DNA from 3 places in the Streptomyces sp. NBC_00358 genome. Region 2 is predicted to be linked to each of the others. Evidence: riboswitches for the same ligand, from Rfam matches in the RefSeq annotation. Region 2 holds a riboswitch; each other region holds the start of a gene.
The links. Region 2 has a riboswitch for cyclic di-AMP ahead of OHT01_RS21150 (M23 family metallopeptidase). Riboswitches for the same ligand answer to the same signal wherever they lie in the genome.

Region 1: linked by a shared signal. The riboswitch ahead of OHT01_RS11160 (M23 family metallopeptidase) and the one ahead of OHT01_RS21150 (M23 family metallopeptidase) in region 2 are both predicted to bind cyclic di-AMP.
Region 3: linked by a shared signal. The riboswitch ahead of OHT01_RS33785 (C40 family peptidase) and the one ahead of OHT01_RS21150 (M23 family metallopeptidase) in region 2 are both predicted to bind cyclic di-AMP.

The regions. Positions count from the first base shown of each region.
Region 1 covers NZ_CP107976.1:2,702,563-2,704,816, forward strand. Annotated here, with positions in the region: gene OHT01_RS11155 (GntR family transcriptional regulator) at 1-116, opposite strand, end outside; gene OHT01_RS11160 (M23 family metallopeptidase) at 313-1,077, opposite strand; cyclic di-AMP (ydaO/yuaA leader) riboswitch at 1,090-1,248, opposite strand; gene OHT01_RS11165 (M16 family metallopeptidase) at 1,463-2,254, opposite strand, start outside.
Region 2 covers NZ_CP107976.1:4,991,611-4,993,864, forward strand. Annotated here, with positions in the region: gene OHT01_RS21145 (PP2C family protein-serine/threonine phosphatase) at 1-654, shown strand, start outside; cyclic di-AMP (ydaO/yuaA leader) riboswitch at 983-1,137, shown strand; gene OHT01_RS21150 (M23 family metallopeptidase) at 1,149-2,162, shown strand.
Region 3 covers NZ_CP107976.1:7,900,273-7,902,526, reverse strand. Annotated here, with positions in the region: gene OHT01_RS33795 (ATP-dependent Clp protease proteolytic subunit) at 1-265, shown strand, start outside; gene OHT01_RS33790 (hypothetical protein) at 273-578, shown strand; cyclic di-AMP (ydaO/yuaA leader) riboswitch at 948-1,112, shown strand; gene OHT01_RS33785 (C40 family peptidase) at 1,116-1,589, shown strand; gene OHT01_RS33780 (DUF6328 family protein) at 1,691-2,254, shown strand, end outside; gene OHT01_RS33775 (LysE family translocator) at 2,217-2,254, opposite strand, start outside.

The sequences.
Region 1 (2,254 bases), 2.3 Mb from region 2:
GAGACGCCGTAGCGCCGCGCGAGCAGTTCCTCGGTGAGCCGGCCGCCGCGCTCGTAGACACCCGCGACGATGTCGTCACGGATCGCCGTGCATACCGAGTGCGCCGGAATACGCATGACCGACCTCCGCTTTAATCCCCGCGAAACGCCATCGATTGACGCTTGTTCAGTGACTCTATTGCAGGAAGCCTGAATTTCCGATGGCAGGCCTGAATCCATGGATATTTTTTGGACATACGGCCTCCGGAAACGATGATGCCCCGGCTCGGTGAGCCGGGGCATCGAAAGCGGCGAAGAAGCCGCGAAGCGGTCGTCAGACGTTGACGCCGTGCGAACGCAGGTACGCGACCGGGTCGATGTCCGAGCCGTACTCGGCGGTCGTACGGGCCTCGAAGTGAAGGTGCGGTCCGGTCGTGTTGCCGGTGGCCCCGGAGAGGCCGATCTGCTGCCCCGGGGTGACCGTCTGCCCCACGGACACACCGATGGACGACAGGTGGCCGTACATGGTGTACGTGCCGTCGTGCATCTTGATCACGACTTGATTGCCGTAGGCACCGCCCCAGCCGGTCGTGACGACCGTGCCGGAGCCGACGGCGTGGACCGAGGTGCCGGAGGCGGCGTGGAAGTCGACGCCGGTGTGGCTGCCGGAGGACCAGAGGCTGCTGCTCGCCTGGTACCCGGTGGAGATGTACGAACCGGTGATCGGGATGACGAAGGTGTTCAGGCGCTTGCGCTCGGCCTCGCGGGCGGCGCGCTCCTTGGTCTCACGCAGCTTCGCGGCCTGCTCGGCGGCGTGCTTGCGCGCGGTCTGCTCGGCCTGCTTGCGCGCTGCGGCCTCGTCGGCGGCGCGCTGCTGCGCGAAGGCCTGGGCGTCGACCTGGTCGGCGACCGAGTCGCCGAGGGTGACGGCCTGGGTCAGCCCGGTCTGCTCCACGGGGGACTCCGCGGCGAACGCGGGGGAGCCCAGAGTTCCGATCACACCGGTGGTGGTGAGCGCCGCGACCCCGACGGCGGTCTTGGTGGTGCTGTGCACCCGGCTCGGACGACGATGCTTGCCGGTGCCACAGGAGAACGCCATGTAGGGGCTGGTCCTTTCCTTCCCTCTCGCCTACCGGGTTAGCTGACGGGTTCGGAGCAGGAAGGTCTCCTACGGGCTCCCTCCGGGGAGGGCGTCCGATTCACCCCAGGGACTACGTGTGGGTCCCCGGCTCCCCTGGCTCGCGCCATGGGGACTCGGCGATGACTGTCCGGTTGCCGCGGGCGCGGCGCACTACGTGACGAACAGACGGACCGACGCTAAGCGGGACGTCTTTCGAACAACAAACGGATCACGGTTTTTGTAGCGCATCCCACAGAGCAGAAGGGCAACCTCCGTACCAATACGGACATCTTGGGGGCGTTGTCCGCGAAAAAGAGGGCCCTGATGACTCTTCAGTCACCAGGGCCCCTCGGCCGCGCGAGCTCTACTCGGCGGCCACCACGCTGACTTCACCGATTCCGAGAGCCTTGACGGGCTCCGCGATCTGCGCCGCGTCGCCCACCAGAACGGTCACCAGACGGTCCACCGGGAAGGCGCTCACGGCCGCCGCGGTGGCCTCCACGGTTCCTGTGGCGGCGAGTTGCTGATACAGCGTCGCCTGGTAGTCGTCCGGCAGGTGCTGCTCGACCTGGTCCGCGAGTGTGCTCGCGACGGCCGCGGCCGTCTCGAACTTGAGGGGCGCCACGCCCACCAGGTTCTGCACGGCGATGTCACGCTCGGCGTCGGTCAGTCCCTCGGCCGCGAGGGTGCGCAGCACCTTCCACAGGTCGTCGAGCGCGGGACCGGTGTTCGGGGTGTCCACGGAGCCGCTGATGGCGAGCATCGCGACGCCCGTGCCGTCCGGCGCGGAGCGCAGGACCTGGCCGAACGCCCTCACGCCGTAGGTGTAGCCCTTCTCCTCGCGCAGGACGCGGTCCAGGCGCGAGGTGAGGGTGCCGCCGAGGCAGTACGTGCCGAGTACCTGGGCGGGCCACACACGGTCGTGCCGGTCGGCGCCGACCCGGCCGATGAGCAACTGCGTCTGGACGGCGCCGGGGCGGTCGACGATGATCACGCGGCCGGTGTCGTCGGCGGTCACCGGCGGCACGGGACGGGGCTCGGCCGACGAACCGGTCCAGGAGCCGAGCGTGTCGCCGAGCAGCTCGTCGAGGTCGACACCGGTCAGGTCTCCGACGACGACGGCGGTCGCCGTGCCGGGGCGCACATGCTTCTCGTA
Region 2 (2,254 bases):
GAGGCGGCACAGGAGGACGCGTTCATCGGCGGGGACCTGTACGCGGTCCAGGACTCCCCGCACGGCGTGCGGCTGATCGTCGGGGACGTACGGGGGAAGGGGATGACCGCCGTGGCCGCCGTCGCCGTGGTGGTCGGCGCGTTCCGGGAGGCCGCGGAGCAGGAGGCGACCCTGGAGGGGGTCGCCCGGCGCCTGGAGCGGGCGCTGACCCGGCCGGGCACCCTGCACGAGAGCCCTGACGCGTTCGAGGAGTTCACCACCGCCGTCCTCGCGGAGATCCCGCACGACGAGGACGTCGTCCGCGTCGTCAACCGCGGTCATCCGCCACCCCTGGTCCTGCGTCCCGACGGCACGCTCGTCACCCTCGCCGCCGAGCCCTTCGCGCTGCCGCTCGGGATGGGCGAGCTGGGCACCTGGCCCGACCGGGCGATACAGGACCGCTTTCCGCGCGGGGCGACGCTGTTCCTGTACACCGACGGGCTGTCCGAGGCCCGCGATGAGCACGGGAGGTTCTACGATCCGGCCGCGTGGCTGGCCGGACGGGTCTTCCCCGGCCCCGACGCGCTGCTGACCGGCCTCGCCGAGGCGGTCCGCCGGCACACCGGCGGCGCCCTCACGGACGACATGGCGCTGCTGGCCGTCCGGCGCATCTGAGCGATGTGTTCGCCGACGGGCCCCGCGGCGCCCGGGCGGCCTTTCCGGTCCTGCGCGCACCGCCTTTCACGGCATCCGCGCAAGGCCTTGTGCGGCTCCGTCACGAACGGTGACCGGCCGGTCCCCCTCCGCATGACGTCTGACATGCCATCAGGTGAACCCGTGTCGACAGGGCGTGGCCAACTCGCCCGTTTTTCATCGCTCATGACCTCAAAGTCCCGGCCAAGAGCCGTTAATGATCAGTCGGAACATCTTGGAATCCGGTGCCTGAGTCTATTAACGTTCGATAACGCAGTGCGGTCGTCCCAGCCGTCACAAGAGACGGCTCCGTGCGCACGCGCCGAATCCCGCAAGGGAACCGGGGACCCATCACGTGGGGTGAATCGAACGTATTCCGCTGTGGAAGCAGTGGTCGTACGCGCGTAGGAGACCTTCCTTCTCCGAACCCGTCAGCTAACCCGGTAGGCGGCAAGGAAGGAAAGGAGCGCGCCCACGTGGCGTCCAACCCGCCTGCTCAGCCAACCTCGTTCCCGCCGAACGACACGCAGACCTTCGGCTACGGCAAGGACGAGGGACCCTGGGAGGAGTGGAACCCCACCGAGGATTCCGTTCTGCCGAATCGCGGCCGGCACCGCACGGGCAAGCAGCGCGGCGGAGGACTCGCCCGCAGCTCCACCGTCCTCGGCGTCGGTGTCATAGCCGCGGTCGGCGGGGGTGGCATCGCCAGCGCCGCGCCGGGCAATGCCCCCGTCTCGATCTCGCTGCCCGACCTGTCGTCGGTCACCCACTCCGCCGAAGCCCTGATCTCGCACGGCGGATCCAGCACCCCCAAGGGCTCCACGACTCCGCTCACCAGCGTCGGCCTGACCAGCGCCGACGCGGCGCAGGGCGCCACGGACGCCGGTTCGGCGCTGCGCGCCCGCATCATGCAGCAGGCCCAGTCGCAGCAGGCCCACGCCGACAGCACCACGCATCAGGCCGCCCTGACCGCCGCCGTGAAGAAGAACGCGGACGACGCCGAGGCCAAGGCCGACGCCGTGAAGAAGAAGGCGCTGGAGACGGCCAAGGCGAAGGCCGAGACCGAGCGCCTCGCCGAGCTCGCCAAGAGCTACACGCTGCCGACCTCGTCGTACACCCTGACCTCCCGCTTCGGTGAGGCCGGGGCCCTGTGGTCCTCCGGGTACCACACGGGACTCGACTTCGCGGCGCCCACCGGCACGCTCATCAAGGCGATCCACAGCGCCACCGTCACCGAGGCTGGCTGGGCCGGATCGTACGGCTACCGCACGATCCTCACCCTCGACGACGGTACGGAGCTCTGGTTCTGCCACCAGTCGTCGATCAGCGTCCATGTGGGCCAGAAGGTCGCCACCGGCGATGTCATCGGGCGGGTGGGCGCGACGGGCAACGTCACCGGGCCGCACCTGCACCTCGAAGTGCACCTCGGCGGCGCCGCCACCGCCAGCGACCCGATGCCCTGGCTCCAGGCCAGGGGCCTCAACCCCTGACCCGTACGGCCCCTGAACGAGTCGTACGGCATCCGACGCGCGTCGCCCCCGACGTGTGCCGCACGACCCCGCCCGCCCCTGACTCCCCGCCG
Region 3 (2,254 bases), 2.9 Mb from region 2:
GCGCGTCCTGCTCCACCAGCCGTCGGCCCACGAGCCGCTCCAGGGGCGGACGAGCGACCTGGTCATCCAGGCCGGGGAGTTGCTGCGTACCCGCGAGACGCTTGAGGACCTGCTCGTACGGCATACGGGACAGAGCCCGGGGCAGGTCGCAGCGGACATCGAACGGGACAAGATCTTCGACGCTCCGGCGGCGCTGGCCTATGGGCTGATCGACCGGATCGGCCCGAGCCGCAGGACCTCGTTCGAGACGCGCGGCGCGAGGTGAGCGGCCGATGATCCCGGACCTCCCGCCGCTGCCCGCGCTGACCCGCGCCGAGGCCGAGCTGATCGACCGCTACCTCGACGTGGTCGACCTGCTCGGCCGGATCAACCCGTCCCGCCCCGGGGACACCTATCGCGGCCTGAGGGCGGCTCAGGCACTGGTCGTCAAGGCCGCGGCCCTGCGGGACGCGCTCACTCTGATGCACCAACGGGGCGAGAGCGAGATGCACGCCCCGACGCTGGCTCAGGCCCTGCGGGTTCTGGACGGTGAGCGGCGCGCGGCCCGGGTCACCGTGCCGCCCGAGTCCGGCAGTTGACGCACCCACACTTTCGAGCCGGTACACGCCGCCGCCCCGCGGTGTCCGGTCCGGGACTCAAACGGACCGGATGGTGTACCCCCCGATGGCGTATTGAACGATCCTTTCTGCGACCCCTCCGAGTTGCGCAACACGCCGACCAGAAAGGCGGGATGAAGCCCTTAGCCGCAGGTGCGGGCGTCGTCGATGTCTCCAACACCCCCTCGAACAGAGGGGTGTCCACCCGAACGGGTGAGTGGTGAGTAAGCCCACAAAACGCCGGTTCCGCTCGGTATTTCCGCCACTCATGAGTGAAGATCCCTTCCGACGACAAGCCCCCGCCACAGCGGCGGGGCGGTCCGGGCGGACGCCGAGTCCTGCCGCCGCCCGGATGACCGGTCGACAGATGTGCATCGGCAGGAGTGGAGGACCCAGCTAGACGGGTCGCCGGAACGGTTCCGGGCGGTCCTTGGGGTGAAGCCGCAGCTGCGGCCGGGCAACTTCGCCAGCCCGAATCCGACAGGTCATCCTTCACAGGCGGCTGACGAAGGGTTGCGCATGACTGCGCTCAATCGTGTCCCGTCGCTGTGGACCCGGGCCGGTACGGCCTCGGCGCTCACTCTTGCCGCCGTGGGCGGCAGCCTCGTGGTCCCCGGCGTCGCACCCGACGCCGAGGCGGCCACCCTTGCGACGAGGGCACTCCAGGTCGCGGCGTCGAAGCACGGCTCCCCCTACCAGTGGGGCGCCACGGGACCGCACCGCTTCGACTGCTCCGGGCTCACGCTCTATTCGTACAAGAAGGCGGGCAAGAAGCTGCCTCGTACGGCCGCGGCGCAGTACAACAAGACGCACCATGTCTCGGCCTCGCACCGCAAGGCCGGTGACCTCGTGTTCTTCCACTCGGGCCGGAACGTGTACCACGTCGGCATCTACGCCGGGAAGGGAAAGATCTGGCACTCCCCGAAGACCGGGGAAGTGGTGAAGCTCCAGAAGATCTGGACGAGGAGCGTCTGGTACGGCAGGGTCAGCTGATCCTGTCCCCGGGGCGGCGGTACGCGGCGCGTACCGCCGCCCCGGGGACACGCGGCGTGTGAGGCGTGTGCGAGACGGGCCGGAGTGGTTACTCATTCCCCATGACCGCCGACCCGGCCCGCACGCCCCGGAACGAGACGTCCGCGCGAAGCGACCCTCCCCAGGAGACGCGGACGTCCGGCCGCGACGAGACACCCCTCGAACGGGCGGACCGCAACTTCGCCGAGCTGCTCCAGGAGTTGCGCGTCACCCAGACGGGGGTGCAGATCCTCTTCGCCTTCCTGCTGACGCTCGCCTTCACCCAGCGCTTCCCCTCCCTGGACACCGTGCAGCGTGCGACCTACGTGGTGACGTTGCTGCTGTCGGTGCTGGCCGCCGCCCTTTTCACGGCCCCCGCGGCGCTGCACCGGTCGCTGTTCCAGCGGCACGCCAAAGCGACCATCGTGCAGGTCTCCTCGCGGCTGGCCACCGTCGGCCTGTGCGTCCTGATGCTGGCGTTGACGGGTTCGGTGCTGCTCGTCGTGGACGTGGTGCTGGGGCGCGGCGCGGGCATCGCGGCGGGCGCGGGCACCCTGGCCGTCTGCGTGGCCCTGTGGGGACTGCTGCCGTGGCTGGTGCGGCGCCGTCTCAGCTCCTCAGCGGCTCCAGGACCAGGACAAGGCCCA